Regions from separate parts of the Paenibacillus sp. 102 genome, predicted to be linked through region 1. Evidence: predicted binding sites of a transcription regulator. Region 1 holds the regulator's gene; each other region holds the start of a gene.
What was found. The regulator Rex, encoded in region 1, represses fermentation and respiration genes when NADH is low (regulators of the CRP and FNR family bind a similar motif). The targets are predictions, from matches to a motif close to TTGTGAAATATTTCACAA.
Positions count from the first base shown of each region.

Region 2: pflB (formate C-acetyltransferase) is a predicted target of Rex. The motif match lies at 2,996-3,013, and genes of this name have one in related genera.
Region 3: AAIE21_RS08295 (formate/nitrite transporter family protein) is a predicted target of Rex. The motif match lies at 4,486-4,503, and genes of this name have one in related genera.

Region 1 covers NZ_JBCGHT010000035.1:2,126-7,735, reverse strand. Annotated here, with positions in the region: gene groL (chaperonin GroEL) at 1-71, opposite strand, end outside; gene groES (co-chaperone GroES) at 109-393, opposite strand; gene AAIE21_RS28400 (CPBP family intramembrane glutamic endopeptidase) at 820-1,563, shown strand; gene AAIE21_RS28395 (YdiK family protein) at 1,566-1,757, shown strand; gene AAIE21_RS28390 (redox-sensing transcriptional repressor Rex) at 1,786-2,415, opposite strand; gene AAIE21_RS28385 (ABC-F family ATP-binding cassette domain-containing protein) at 2,600-4,525, shown strand; gene tsaD (tRNA (adenosine(37)-N6)-threonylcarbamoyltransferase complex transferase subunit TsaD) at 4,806-5,610, opposite strand, start outside.
Region 2 covers NZ_JBCGHT010000013.1:101,771-107,380, forward strand. Annotated here, with positions in the region: gene nagE (N-acetylglucosamine-specific PTS transporter subunit IIBC) at 1-341, shown strand, start outside; gene AAIE21_RS21960 (serine hydrolase domain-containing protein) at 592-1,800, shown strand; gene AAIE21_RS21965 (sugar ABC transporter ATP-binding protein) at 1,893-2,708, shown strand; gene pflB (formate C-acetyltransferase) at 3,124-5,373, shown strand; gene pflA (pyruvate formate-lyase-activating protein) at 5,440-5,610, shown strand, end outside.
Region 3 covers NZ_JBCGHT010000002.1:447,533-453,142, forward strand. Annotated here, with positions in the region: gene phaQ (poly-beta-hydroxybutyrate-responsive repressor) at 1-343, shown strand, start outside; gene phaP (polyhydroxyalkanoic acid inclusion protein PhaP) at 386-910, shown strand; gene AAIE21_RS08275 (MaoC family dehydratase) at 1,012-1,455, shown strand; gene AAIE21_RS08280 (alpha/beta-type small acid-soluble spore protein) at 1,628-1,813, shown strand; gene AAIE21_RS08285 (TrkH family potassium uptake protein) at 1,932-3,251, shown strand; gene AAIE21_RS08290 (TerC family protein) at 3,548-4,345, shown strand; gene AAIE21_RS08295 (formate/nitrite transporter family protein) at 4,588-5,439, shown strand; gene AAIE21_RS08300 (cyclic-phosphate processing receiver domain-containing protein) at 5,472-5,610, opposite strand, start outside.

The DNA.
Region 1 (5,610 bases):
TTTGCAAGAGTGTCGACACCGCGAAGCATCGAACGACGTGCTTCTTCACTAAATTTAATATCTTTTGCCATAATATTTGACCCCCTTGGATTTTTAAAATGTATATAATTAACCGATAACTGCTAAAATGTCACTTTCACGTAAAATCAAGTAGTCTGTACCTTCATATTTCACTTCAGTACCTGCATATTTTGAGAAGATGATAAGATCACCTGCTGCTACCTCTAAAGCAACACGCTCACCATTTTCAAGCACTCGACCAGTACCTACTGCAATAACTTTACCCTCTTGTGGTTTTTCTTTTGCAGTGTCTGGTAATACAATACCACTTGCTGTTTTTTCTTCTGCTTGAACAAGCTCAATTACAACGCGATCACCTAATGGCTTTAGCATGAACAATAACCTCCTCATTTTTCTATGTAAATTTTCTTTATTAGCACTCGAAGACCATGAGTGCTAACACACTTATAATAATAAATAATCTAATTTTCTTTTGCAAGTAAAAAAATCATAATTTTTTCGCAAATTACTATATAAACTTTTTCTATACGACTTTCTAAAAAATAATTCTGCTACCCTGATTAGGAATGCTCATGATATATGAATCGGCTTTTCCACTTATCGTATGTTACAATATGAAAGATGCCATAAGTTATTTTCTCTATAGGTACAGCTTTTTCCTGTCATCTATTTCATTTTCAAATAAAGATTTACAAAAAAATAATAATACAAACGGTTATTATGTATCCCAAGGCGGGGTGTTTACATGTTATCTCGCCTTATCTCATAAACTAAAGTTAGAAAGGATGGTTAGCCCATTTGAAAAAACACTATTGGTGGATTATAGTTACATATATTCTGATGCAACTATCGGGAATTGTTGGAGTGTGGCTCCTTTTTAAAACTGGACTATACGATAATATGGCGGTTTCACGAGAGCAAAAAATTCAAATCCTGGCTGGGCATTGGTCAATCATCAGCTTTTTTATTGCATTATGTATTATACTTTGGCTACTTAAAACCGATATTCGTGAAAGACATTTAGATACGAAGCGAGCTAGCATTTCTGCTACAATCGGTTGGATTTTTATCGGTTTCTTTTTAGCTATGTTTGCTCAAATACTTGCAGCTAATATTGAAATGCGATTATTAGGGATTAATCCGGGTTCTCAAAATACCCAAGACTTGATGGAAATAGCAAGAGCTACTCCATGGTTTCTTATTGTTATATCTATCATCGGACCTATTTTAGAAGAGATTGTCTTTAGAAAAATTTTATTTGGAACACTCTATAAAAGATTTAATTTCTTTATCGCGGCAATTATTAGTTCACTTGTTTTCGCGGCAATTCACTTTGATTTTACACACTTGTTAGTATACACTTCCATGGGACTTGTTTTCGCTTTTCTATATGTGAAAACGAAACGAATCATCGTTCCTATTATGGCTCACGTTGCGATGAATACATTAGTTGCAATAACCCAAGTACTAGTAAGTAACGAACAAATACAAGAAATGATTAAACAAGCAGAAAAAATGCAAGGATTTATCGGAGGATTTTAAATATGAGGAACTCACCATTGTTTATGGCAGCACTATATTTCCTTCTTGGATGTGTCTTTACACGTTTCGCAATTACGAACGTTACAGATACAATTTGGAACTTTTGGACACTACTGTTTGCTGCTATGGCAACAATTGATTTTAATTTGGCACTTCGACTTATCTTAGTCAAATTTACAAAGAAAAAGCAATAATAAAACGCAGAGGGATTTCCTCTGCGTTTTATTGTGGATAATTTTTCAAAAAATAAACGAGTGTTTGTAATTCTACAGCTAAATCAATATGATGAATTCTTATATTTTCTGACACATTTAACCGTGCCGGTGTAAAATTTAAAATTCCGTGTACATTTGTTTCGGCCAATCGATCTGCTACAGCTTGTGCAACGGTAGCAGGTACTGTTAATATTGCCACTTGTATATCATTTGTTAAACGCTCTTCTAATTCATCCAAATGATATACAGGAATTCCTCCGATTTCTTTTCCAACTTTCTCTTCATTGACATCAAACGCCATTTCAATCTTTGTATTATTATTTTTCGTGAAATTGTAATGTAAGAAAGCGGTCCCTAAATTACCCACTCCAATAAGTGCTACACGTGTTATATCATCTTGATCGAGCGTTTCTCGGAAGAATGATAGTAAATAATTCACATTATATCCATATCCCTTTTTCCCTAACGCTCCAAAATATGAAAAATCTCTTCGAATTGTTGCTGAATCTACTTTTACAGCTTCACTCAATTCTGCCGATGAAACACGCTGCTTACCAGAAAGAGATAAGTTTTGGATAAATCGATAGTATAGAGGCAATCGTTTGGCTGTAGCCTGCGGAATCTTTTGCTGATCCATATAACCTCTCCTCTCTTCCTATCTTTGTTCACAGATTTAAAACAAATACAGAAGTTTAGCACTTATGACTTTCCTTGTATAATAGAGAGAAGACTTCTCTCTTTATTTTAAACTATACACTATTTTTAGTATGATTGAGAAATATAAACATGGCAAAGTTAAGAAATTATTTGAGGTGAAAACATTGATTCTATTACAAGTGAATGGGCTTTCAAAATTATACGGTGCTGAAACAATTCTTGCAAACATTAAATTGGAAGTTCAAACAAAAGATCGTATTGCACTAGTCGGTCGAAATGGTGCTGGAAAATCTACATTATTAAAAATAATTGCCGGTGAATTATCTCACGATGGTGGAGAAATTATAAAACCAAAAGATGTTTCAATTGGTTATTTGGCTCAAAATACCGGTCTGGAAACTTCTTTAACAATTTGGGATGAAATGATTACTGTCTTTACTCATCTGCAGCAGATGGAAAAGAAACTTCGAAGGTTAGAGCAAGAAATGGGTAAGGAAGAGAACTTTTCAAATGCTGCTACGTACGAAAAATTACTCGCTGATTATGATCAATTGCAGCTAGACTACAAAGATCAAGGTGGTTATCAATATGAAGCTGATATTCGCTCCATCTTAAGTGGACTTGGTTTTCCAGTTGAAACACACCAAACAACGATTTCTACGTTAAGTGGTGGACAGAAAACAAGACTCGCTCTTGGTAAGCTGCTATTAACAAAACCAGACTTACTCATCTTGGACGAACCAACAAACCATTTAGATATCGATACATTAACATGGCTTGAACAATATCTACAAGGCTATCCTGGAGCTATTTTAATCGTTTCCCACGATCGCTACTTTTTAGACAAGCTTGTTACACAAGTATATGAAATTTCTAATAAAGAAAGCAGACGATATGTTGGTAACTACAGTAAATATTCAGATTTAAAAGCTGCACTATATGAGCAGGAAATGAAGCGTTATGAGAAACAACAAGAGGAAATTGCTAAACTAGAAGACTTTGTCCAAAAGAACATTGCCCGTGCCTCTACAACAAAACGTGCACAAAGTCGCCGTAAACAATTAGATAGGATGGAATTACTGACCAGACCATTAGGTGATTCTAAATCAGCATCCTTCCACTTTGATATCGAAAAACAAAGCGGAAACGACGTATTACAAGTAAAGGATGTTTCAATTGGATATGAAAAAGAACCAGTTATTGAGCATGTAAATATGCGCTTAACCCGCGGTGATAGTGTCGCACTAGTTGGTCCAAATGGTATTGGGAAATCTACATTATTAAAATCGATTGTGAATAAATTAAAGACGTTAAGCGGTGAAGTTTCTTTCGGTTCAAATGTATCTATTGGGTATTATGATCAAGAACAGGCAAACTTAACATCATCTAAGCGTGTTTTAAACGAACTATGGGATGATTATCCACTAGAGCCAGAAAAAGAAATCCGCACGATACTCGGTAACTTTTTATTTACAGGGGATGATGTATTAAAACCCGTGTCTTCCTTAAGTGGTGGCCAAAAGGCTCGATTAGCTCTAGCAAAATTGATGATGCAAAAATCTAATTTACTGATTCTCGATGAGCCAACAAACCATCTCGATTTAAATAGTAAAGAGATTTTAGAAAATGCCTTAATTGATTATCCTGGAACTCTTTTATTCGTTTCTCATGATCGCTATTTCATTAACCGTGTCACAACTACAGTTGTTGAGTTATCAACAGATGGTGCACAAGAATATTTAGGTGACTATGATTACTATATTGAAAAGAAAAATGAAATGATTGAACGTGCGGAATTTGAACAACAAGGAGCGGATGTACCAGTCCAAAAAACGATTGCTCAAGAAAAATTAAATTATCTTGAAGAAAAAGAACGTAAAAAATCAGAACGCCAACGCATCCGAAAGATTGAAGAAATTGAACAAAACATTGCAAATTTAGAAGAAGAAATTGCACAATTAGAAGAAGAGCTTTGTCTACCTGAAGTATATGCCGACTACGAACGAGCTAGTGAGATTACAACTGCAAAGCAAACAAAACAAGAAGAATTAGAGAAGTTTATGGCGGAATGGGAAGAGTTACACGTATAACCCCTATATATTCATATAACGAAAACAAAGTAGTTGAAGGCCATTCAACTACTTTGTTTATTTTTCAATACAAAAGACTATGGTCAAAGGTCTGACCTTGATGTCATTATCCACAACCTTATACACATATCCACCTTTATTATATAAACACAAAAATAACTTTTCCACATTATCCACGAACAACTAAAAAGTTATACACACTTAATATTCACAATAAAACCCACATTATCAACAGATAATGTGGGTTTTATCCACAGGTTGTGGTTAATTATGTGCATAACTATGCTTCAATATCTAATCCTGGATTTGCATTTAAAGCCAATGTTGCACGCTTTCCTTTTTCATATGCAATTGTGCCTGCTGCTGCAATCATTGCTGCATTATCTGTGCACAAGGATAACGGTGGAATAATAAGCTCGATTTCTTCTTTTTTCGCAAACTCTTCCTCTAAACGTGCACGAAGTCCTTTATTCGCTGCAACACCACCAGCAAGAAGTACTTGTTCTACATCATACGCTTCTGCTGCACGAACTGCTTTCGTTACGAGTACATCTATTACACTCGCTTGGAAGCTAGCTGCTAAATCCTCTGGTGCAATTTCTTCCCCGCGTTGTTTTGCGTTATGCACAGTGTTGATAACTGCTGATTTCAATCCACTGAAGCTAAAGTCATATGAATCTGGTTCTAGCCATGCACGTGGTAAATCAATGGTTGGCTTTCCTTCATGAGCAAGACGATCAATATGAGGACCACCTGGATACGGCATAGATAATGTACGTGCAACTTTATCATATGCTTCTCCTGCCGCATCATCTCTTGTTTCGCCAATTACTTCAAACGAACCATGTTCTTTCATATAAACAAGCTCTGTATGTCCTCCAGACACAACAAGTGATAACAACGGGAATTGTAGTTCTTTTACTAAGCGATTCGCATAAATATGCCCAGCAATATGATGAACACCAACAAGAGGAATATTATGAGCGAAGGCAACTGCTTTAGCTGCATTTACACCAATTAAAAGTGCCCCTACTAACCCAGGTCCCTCCGTCACAGCAATTGCATCAATATCTTCAAAAGAGATA
Region 2 (5,610 bases), on a different contig from region 1:
CAATTTACTTTGTAGTATTCTATTTCTTAATTAAGAAGTTCAACTTGAAAACTCCAGGTCGTGAAGATGACGATGAGTTAGCTGCAGAGGGAGACGCACCAGTGGCAGGTTCTATCGGTGAAACTTACGTGGCAGCATTAGGCGGAAAAGACAACTTAACAGTTATTGATAACTGTGCAACTCGCTTGCGTTTGCAAGTGAAAGATGCAAACTTAGTAAATGAGCCAGCATTAAAACGTGCCGGTGCAAAAGGTGTTATGAAATTAAGTAATACAAGCGTACAGGTTATCGTAGGTACAAACGTTGAGTCTGTCGCTGATGACATGAAGAAACATGTATAAATAATTAGATAAGAGGATATCCCTAAAGGCTGGATTAGACTAGTCTTTTAGAGGATATCCTCTTTTTTATATAGGGAATCTTACTTTAAAAAAATTCTTTTCTTATTTCAAACATATTGGTTGGTTATAACTTCATCACATGATAAAGTAAGAATGGTATGAAATGAAATTTCCAATAGTTAGGGGAATTTAAAGGTTATATTTTTGTGAAGTGATTAAATTATTTGGTCAGTAAGGGGAAAAAAGAATCATGAATGAAGAAAAGGATAGTGCAAGTATGAAAGCTCGTAGACCGGTTACATATATAAAAAGAACGAGCATTCTTATTGTATTGTTTTTGCTTGTATATTTCGGATATACAAAAATTACTGCACATACTAAAAAAGAGAATACGTTAAAAGCAACGACAGAAGTAAAGAAAGAAACGGAACAAAAACAATTAGAACAACCTCCAGAAGGCACGCAGCAAGCAAAGGCAGCGGAAAAAACTGTCGAAGGCCCGCCACAAGAAATTAACGAGAATGCTGAGTTAGACAATTATTTAAAAGATAAAAATTTTAGTGGAACAGCAGTTGTTGTGAAAAATGGTAAAGTACTTTTGAATAAGGGCTACGGGATGGCAAATCAAGAGAAAAAAATACCGAATAATTCACAAACAACATTTTATATTGGTTCAATTTCAAAGGCATTTGTAGCTACAGCGATTATGCAGCTAAAAGATCAAAATAAACTTCAAACAGAAGATACAATAGCAAAATATATTCCTGATTTTCCGAGAGGTAACGAAGTAAAGTTAGTTCATCTATTGACACACACATCGGGAATTCCTGAATATGAGGCAGGAGAAGGCGATATTTCTCACGAGGAATTGTTGAAGCGAATTGGACAACAAAAACGTTTGTTTAATCCAGGTGAAAAATGGAAGTATTCGGATTCAAATTACTCAATACTTGGTTACATCGTTGAGAAAGTTAGCGGGCAACCGTTAGAAGAGTATATTAAACAACATATTTTTGATGTTGTAGGGATGAAACAATCAGGTTTCGGAACGGAATTAGAGAAAACAAAGTATCCTTCGACTGGTTACAAGGTTGTAAATAATAATATGACAGTTCCTGCTATTCCAAATATGTCACAATTATATGGAAATGGTGATATATATACGAGTGCAAATGATTTATATTTATTTAATGAAGCACTATTTTCTGGGAAGCTAATATCTAAAGAGAGCTATGAGCAAATGTTTACAGCATTTAAAAAAGATTATGGATTTGGTTGGTATGTAAATCCGGGAAGTTACTCTAATCATGGTGTAATGCCTGGATGGAATTGCTTAAATGGATTTAGTAGAAGTGGGAATGTGTATGTTATTTTATTATCTAATATTCAAAATAATATTAAATCATTTGGTACGCTTAATAATGATATTTATACAATGCTACAGCATATTGAAGTGTAAGAGATTATCCTCTGGGGTAGTCTTTTTTTTATGAGTTGAGGCAGAATCTATTTATTGAGATAATGAAAAAAATGGAAAGGAAGGAGGAGGTTATGAGTATTCATAAGCACCATGCGCGTAATGCGAGGCGAACTTTACTTTTAGCTATTATTGTATGGATTATTATTGTGATTGGATGCGTAGTGGAATATCAAAATGGAACACTTCTTAGTTCGGAAAAGGGGATTCTAGAATTAATAAGTATTATGTTACCGGCGTGTATTCTATTGATTTATAGTTTGGTAGAAAAGAGCAGAGCTAAGAGGATAGAAAAGATTGTTCAAGGGAAAGAAATTTCCTTATTGTTGGAGCAAAGAAGATTTGTAGTTCGTAGGGAAACTAATTTTTTTACGGCAGTTACATACTTTGGGCTAGAGGGAAATACAATGGGGATGCTCAAAGAAAAATATGATTCTAAAATTCAAACGATATGGAAAAGTATCTTATCCTTTTTCTTTAAAGGAATGAATGAGCAACAATTTTATTTATTAAATGAATTAGGTGAAGAGCTGTTAGTAATTAAGAAAAAAAGAGGTGTACGGAATTCATATACATTTTATAGCATAATGGGAGAGAGAATCGGTGAATTCAATCAATTGTTAAGCTTAACAAAATGGGAGTGGAGCTTCCTATCATCTGAAGGAAAAGAAATCGGGAAAGTTACAGGAGATTTATCAGGTACATTACAAAAAGGAAAATGGCAAGATGGAACTTATATTGATGTGAAAGAAGACGGGATTCCGTTAGAAGCGGTTCAATATTTCTCTGCAAGTGGGGGATCACTTGTTACAGTATCTGTAGCGAAACATACAGAGTTACAGCGAGCGGTATATTACGCTGTGGCTGCAATTATAACTTTGAAAAATTAAAAAACATCTAAAACATTATCTTCGTTATTCTAGATTATACCTCAATTTAATCAGAAGCTATATCTCATTCATTATGAAAAGAAGTGTACCAAATAGGTACACTTCTTTCTATTCTGTTTTAGAAAAACTATAACAGAATAAGAGAAAAGGGTATTACAGTTTAAAATGGGTATGACTCTTTATACCACAGAATAGGATTCGTTTATAAGGATACCAAAAAAATACAATTAAGGAAAGTCTTAATTTAAAAGAGTTTAAATTAAAGTTAATACTATGTATATAGTAGTATGCTCAATATTTCACAAATGTGTCACAACTACCTCGTTCACTTTTTCAAAAAAGTAGTATTCTAAATGTGTAAGCTGTTATATAAAAAATCTTAGTCCTGTACTAATCAAAAATGGAGGAGATTAGGATGACTCAAGTATTAGAAACTGTAAAAAACGCATGGACAAACTTTAAAGGTGAAAAGTGGAAAGCAGAGATTGATGTTCGCGATTTCATTTTAAATAATGTAAACGTTTTCGAAGGAGACGAATCTTTCTTAGCGGAAGCAACAGAAGCAACGAAACAACTTTGGGATCAAGTAATGGATTTAACGAAACAAGAACGTGATAATGGTGGCGTCCTTGATATGGATACAAGCATTGTTTCTTCTATTACATCTCACGGTCCTGGATATTTAAATAAAGATACTGAAAAAGTAGTTGGTTTCCAAACAGATAAACCATTTAAACGTTCTTTACAACCATACGGTGGTATTCGTATGGCAGAGCAAGCTTGTGAAGCTTATGGATACGAAATGGATAAAGAACTTAGCCGTATTTTCAGAGATTGGCGCAAAACGCATAACCAAGGTGTGTTTGATGCGTATACTCCAGAAATGAGAGCGGCTCGTAAATCAGGTGTTATTACAGGTCTTCCGGATGCATATGGCCGTGGACGTATTATTGGTGACTATCGCCGCGTAGCATTATATGGTGTTGATCGCTTAATAGAAGCGAAAAAAGAAGATTTAAATTTAACTGGTGGCGTAATGAGCGAAGATACAATGCGTTTACGCGAAGAGTTATCTGAGCAAATGCGTGCACTTCAAGAGTTAAAACAAATGGCAGCTTCTCATGGTTTTGATATTTCTAAACCAGCAACAAATGCACAAGAAGCATTCCAATGGTTATACTTCGCTTATCTTGCAGCGATTAAAGAGCAAAACGGGGCAGCAATGAGCCTTGGACGTACTTCTACATTCTTAGATATCTTCATTGAAAGAGATATTGAAAATGGTACATTAACAGAAGAAGAAGCGCAAGAAATTGTTGATCACTTCATCATGAAATTACGTCTTGTAAAATTCGCAAGAACACCTGATTACAATGAATTGTTCTCTGGTGATCCAACTTGGGTAACTGAATCTATCGGTGGTATGGCACTTGATGGTCGCCCATTAGTAACGAAAAACTCATTCCGTTTCTTGCATACATTAGATAACTTAGGACCAGCTCCAGAGCCAAACTTAACAGTTCTTTGGTCTAAACAATTACCAGAGAACTTTAAAAACTACTGTGCGAAAATGTCTATTCAAACATCTGCAATTCAATATGAAAATGATGACATTATGCGCCCAGAGTATGGCGATGATTACGGTATTGCTTGTTGTGTGTCTGCAATGAGAATTGGTAAGCAAATGCAGTTCTTCGGAGCTCGTGCAAACTTAGCTAAGACACTATTATATGCAATTAATGGCGGTAAAGATGAAAAATCAAAAGAACAAATTGGACCTGAATTTGCAGCTATCACTTCTGAAGTATTAGATTACGAAGAAGTTATGCGTAAATTTGATATGACAATGGAATGGCTAGCAGGTTTATATTTAAACACATTAAATGTTATCCATTATATGCACGATAAATATAGTTATGAACGTATTGAAATGGCACTTCATGATACAAATGTTCTTCGTACAATGGCAACAGGTATCGCGGGCTTATCTGTAGTAGCTGATTCTTTAAGTGCAATTAAATATGCAAAAGTAAAACCGATTCGTGATGAAAACGGTATTGCAGTTGACTTTGAAATTGAAGGTGATTTCCCTAAATATGGTAATAATGATGATCGCGTAGATGAAATCGCAGTAAATCTTGTAAAAACATTTATGAACAAGCTTCGTAAACATAAAACATACCGTAATTCTGTTCATACAATGTCAATCTTAACTATTACATCTAACGTTGTATATGGTAAGAAAACAGGTAACACTCCAGATGGTCGTCGTACTGGTGAACCGTTTGCACCAGGTGCAAATCCTATGCATGGACGCGATACAAAAGGTGCACTAGCTTCACTATTATCTGTTGCAAAATTACCTTATGAAGATGCGCAAGATGGTATTTCTAATACATTCTCAATTATTCCAAAAGCGCTTGGTAAAGAAGATGATGTACAAGTTAAAAACTTAGTATCTATGCTTGATGGATATGCAGTGAAAGAAGGACATCACTTAAATATTAACGTATTTAACCGTGAAACATTAATGGATGCAATGGAACATCCTGAAAAATATCCACAATTAACAATTCGTGTATCTGGTTACGCAGTTAACTTCATCAAATTAACTCGTGAACAACAAATCGATGTAATTAACCGTACAATGCATGAAAGTATGTAAGTAAAAAGTTTCCCTCTGTTTTTATAAAAACAGAGGGAGGCTGTTTCAATAGAGGAGGAAGTTAACATGGTAAAAGGAAGAATTCATTCTGTAGAGTCTTGTGGTACTGTTGATGGCCCAGGAATTCGTTATGTCATATTTACACAAGGGTGTCTATTACGCTGCCAATATTGTCATAATGCTGATACGTGGGAGATCGGTAAAGGAAAAGAAATAACAGTTGAAGAAGTGATGCAG
Region 3 (5,610 bases), on a different contig from region 1:
AGACTGGAGTCTTCACGGTTACAAACTGATTCAAATGCTAATGGATATCGGCTTTTCTTCGGTTGATCAAGGTAATGTTTATAGAACATTACGCAAGTTAGAAAAAGAAAACCTTATTTCTTCTACTTGGGATACAAGTGAAGGCGGGCCAGCAAAGCGAATTTATTCTTTAACAGAATATGGAGAGCAATATTTAGCAACATGCGCGACCTCTTTTGAACATTATCAAAATATGTTGCGGACGTTTTTCACGTTATACACCAACGCATTCTTTCCATTTTCTACTTCTCCAGAAAAGGATGAGAAAAACTCTTCATCTTCACCTGGTGGTACAGCAGAATAATCTGCGTTCACAATATGCAAAAAAACATTTGGAGGTCAAACCATGGAAACTAAACCATACGAACTTGTCGATGCATTTTGGAAAAATTGGTCACATTCTCTTTCCCTTTTCTCTTCAGCAGGGAAACAATTGGAACAACTTACTTTAGAAACATTAAAACAACAACAGGATGCTTTGCATAAATTAACAACAGGAGTAGATGAGCTCGAAAAAGAACTACAACAATTCACTACTCAATTTAATAGTCAATATACAGAATACGTGAAGCAATTCACAGGTAACTCCTTAAACGAACAAATTAACGAATGGCAAGAAAAATGGAGTGAACTTTCTAATCATATTCATCAACTGACTGTGTCCCCATCAAAAACATCTTTGTCAATTCTTACTCAAACGAGCGGTCAGTTTGAAGAAACAACAAAACAATTCATTCAACAACAACAACTTCAACGTGACGAGGTTCAAAAACAATTAGAGGGTTTTTTGGAAGAATTCAAATCTACACAATTGGAACTCGTACAAAAGTTCGAGGAAAACTCAAAAAATCTATTTACTTCCATCAAGTAAGGAAAATGTGGCAGCTTACCGCAGAACAAACTAAACTCTTTCTTCCTCCCATTACATCAAGATGGCTTACATTTTTCGATATGGAAAAGAAGGAGGACAAAATGAATCCATTTCAAGAAGCACAATCTGTTCAAGAGCTTCATTATGATGAGATTCAAGTTGGCGATCAAGCATCCTTAACGACAACGATTACGAATGAAGACATTATCACTTTTGCAAAACTGACTGGGGATGTAAATCCAATTCATATTCTAGACTCTTTTGCAAAAACAACTATGTTTAAAGAAAGAATTGCACACGGTATGCTTGTTTCAGGATTTATTTCTACCGTTCTTGGAACAAAATTACCCGGAAAAAACACAATTTATTTATCACAAAATGTATCATTTCGGGCACCTGTAAAAATTGGTGACACCTTGCGCGTAGTCGCAGAAGTGATCAAAAAACGTGATGATAAAAAAATTATTACGTTGCAAACAAATGTATATAATCAATTCAATGCCATAGTTGTCGAAGGAACAGCAACTATACTGAAAAAAGAGTAGCACATTTGCTACTCTTTTTTCGTATCCAATAACTTCTAATCTCACCGATTACTTCCGTGTATGGCCAGACATATAACACATACACTAACGATACCAGTTTATACAGTGAGCACTCCCTTCACTGCTCATTACAAACAAATAAACTGGAATATAAATTAGGATGTGTTATCACATGGTAAAAACAAATAAATTACTTGTTCCTGGTGCTGAGCAAGCATTGGAACAATTTAAATATGAAATTGCTCAAGAATTCGGTGTAAGCTTAGGTTCTAATACAGCATCTCGTTCTAACGGATCTGTCGGTGGCGAAGTAACAAAACGTCTCGTTTCCTTAGCACAACAACAATTACGTGGATAACCCTATAAAAAATGGATTTAGGAGGCAGACACATTCTGCCTCCTTTCTTTTTCACAACATACATTGTAATCCTTCTTCACATACTACAAAGAGCAAACCGAAAGGACGGATGTATGCTATGAAAAGGATTAACATCAGAATGAGCCCACCTCATGTACTTACATTATCTTTTATTGCACTATCCATTATCGGAACATGCCTATTAAAACTACCTATCTCCACTACAACTTCTATTTCTTGGCTAGATGCTCTATTTACAACTGTTTCTGCATGTACAGTTACAGGACTCGGCGTTGTTGACACCGGGAAAGTATTCACCTTATTTGGACAACTTGTCATTTTAACACTCATACAAGTTGGCGGTCTTGGGATTATGAGCTTTGCCATATTAATTGCGATTATGCTCGGAAAAAAAATCGGTCTTCAAAATCGAATTTTACTACAACAAGCGTTAAACCAAACAAATATCGGCGGAGTGATCCGTCTCGCAAAATCATTATTTCTATTTTCTTTTACTATTGAATGTTTTGCTACCCTTCTTCTTGCTTTTGAATGGATTCCAAAATACGGTTTTTCCAATGGACTATATTACAGTTTTTTTCACGCTATTTCAGCATTTAACAACGCCGGATTTTCCATTTGGACTGATAATTTAATGTCACAATCTCATAGTATACTCGTCAACGTAGTCATTTCTTCTCTCATTATTTTAGGTGGAATTGGTTTCACCGTCATAGTGGATATAAAAAGAAAACGAAACTTTAAGAACCTTACGTTACACTCTAAACTTATGCTCTCGTCTACCCTTATTATAAACATAGCTGCTACAATTTTAATTTTTATATTTGAATTCCATAATCCACTTTCCATGAAAGGATTTACACCGTTTGAAGAAGGACTAGCAGCCTATTTCCAAGCTGTTTCCACACGTACAGCTGGATTTAATACTGTAGACATGGCACAACTAACAAAACCATCGCTTTTACTCATGATGTTACTTATGTTCATTGGAGCTGGTAGTGCTTCAACAGGCGGAGGCATTAAATTAACAACCTTTTTAATTATGTTATTAGGAGTACTTAAATTTTTGCAAGAACAAGATGATATTGTCATCTTTAAAAAATCAATCAAAGATGGTTTGATCGTAAAATCACTTGCCATTGTAGTCATTTCAATCTCATTTATTTTCTTCGCTATATTAATTTTAAGTATCACCGAACAAGCTCCCCTCTTAATGAGTGCCTTTGAAGTATTCTCAGCATTTGGGACTGTTGGTCTGAGTATGGGACTTACCCCTAAACTTACAATAATCGGGAAGCTAACTATTATATTTATGATGTTTTTTGGAAAAATGGGCCCTTTAACATTAGCGTTTGCTTTTGCACGTAAAAAACAAAAAAAGATAAAATATCCGAACGAAGACATTTTAACAGGTTGACAAACATTTACATCAGCCATATAATGAGAATATAATAGCATATTTCCAAAGGGGAGTAGCGTCCGAGAATTTATTCTTGGAAACAAAGTCGTCATTACGTAGAACCTAGTTCTTCCGGCTTTGTTGGCATTTTCATTACATATGTCTAGCAAGACCTTTGCCTATCAACGGCAGAGGTCTTTTTTGCATTCATTTCCAGTTCCTTCCACCGTTGATAGACTGGAGTATGGGGAAGCTAAACAGTGGGGAAACTCTTCACTTGTTTTAGGATTTATATACATGAGAGGAGAATGTACATGGATGTATCATTATTATTGGAGTATGGTTGGGTATTATTAATTTTAGTTGCACTAGAAGGAATTTTAGCGGCTGATAATGCACTAGTTCTTGCAATCATGGTAAAACATTTACCAGAAGAAAAACGAAAAAAAGCATTGTTTTACGGATTAGCAGGGGCTTTCGTCTTCCGCTTTGGATCATTATTTATGATTTCTTTCTTAGTCGACGTATGGCAAGTGCAGGCAATAGGTGCGATTTACTTAATGTTTATCGCTGGTAACCATTTATTCAAAACATACGTTAAAAAGAATTCAAATGAGGAAGATGAAGAGAAAGAAACAAAGAAAAAACAAGAAAACTTTTGGTGGACGGTATTTAAAGTTGAAGTTGCTGACATAGCGTTTGCTGTTGATTCTATTTTAGCAGCTGTTGCCTTAGCAATGACTTTACCAAAAACAGGCCTTGGTACAATTGGTAGCCTTGATACAGGACAATTCCTTGTTATTTTTGCAGGCGGTATGATTGGATTGATTATTATGCGATTTGCTGCTACTGCGTTCGTACAAATATTAAAACGTAAACCAGGATTAGAAACTGCTGCTTTCTTAATTGTTGGTTGGGTTGGTGTTAAATTAGCTGTTTACACATTAGCTCACCCTGCTTTAGGTGTTATTCCACACAGTTTCCCAGAGTCTACTCCATGGAAATTAATATTCTGGACTGTATTAATTGGAATTGCAGTTGGCGGTTGGTTCTTCTCAAAAGATACAAGTGTCAAAACTACACAAAAGAATTTGGATGAAAAAGCGCTGTAACAACAGCGCTTTTTTATTTATCACACATTAACTAATCCATTAGGTTTCACTTTACTACATAAGCCTTCCCTTCTGCTTTTACAAACATATGATATTATACTACATTTTGTTAACGCTTTCATTTTGAAGGTATGTCCTTTTTGTGAAATATTGCACAAACTTATTGAAACGAGAAGTAAATACGTGTACCTTATTCATATAAGGAGTATTTACAAACAATGTATTAAAGGAGCGTATTACTTATGCTAGAACAAGGATTAGCTTACGTTGTACAGCTTGCACAGAAGAAGAAACAAATGTTGGATACAAACCCAATGCAATACTTCATTCGTGCTGCACTAGCTGGCATCTATATTGGCTTTATTATTGTATTATGCTTTAAACTTGGTAACTTTTTCCATATAGCAGATTCACCCGGAACATATTTAGCAGCTTCTATGTTTTTCGGAATTGCACTTATCTTAATTATATATGGCGGAGCTGAATTATTTACAGGAAATACAATGTATTTTACAGTCGCAACTCTGCGAAAAGAAACTACAATTGGCGATACACTTCGTAACTGGGTTGCTTGTTATGCAGGTAACTTAGCAGGTGCAGTATTTTTCGCATTACTGTTTTATGCAACTGGTATTTTTGAAGCAATTGATCATGAACATTTAATGAATACAGTCGTTGAAGGAAAAATGGGAACACCTACAATGCAATTATTTTTCAAAGCAATTTTATGTAACTGGCTTGTATGCCTTGCATGTTTCCTTCCCTCTCAAGTAAAAGGAGATACAGCAAAAATACTTATGATGATGTTTCTTGTCTTTACTTTCTTCTTATCTGGTTATGAACATAGCATTGCAAACTTATCACTATTTGCATTATCTCTAGTATCACCGCACCCTGATACAATTTCTTTCGCTGGTGCTATCCATAATTTAATTCCGGTTACAATCGGTAACATTATTGGCGGATCCGTATTCGTTGGTATGGTATATCATTATTTAACTAAAAAAAATCCAGAGCCTAAAGTGGCAGAAGATAAATTAGAAGCGATTCAACAAGAAGAAATTATACCTTTGCAAGCACATATGAAGCATTAAGAAAAAGTTCCTAGGATTTCCTTGGAACTTTTTTAACTTCCCGTACATTTCACTTGTATATTTCGGGAAATATTCCCTGCTTCCTTTCCCTTATTTATCCGTGCTAACATGTACTGCATACCAATTGAATCATTTGTATGCAGGTGAATTTCCTGCACGCAAAGACCTTCC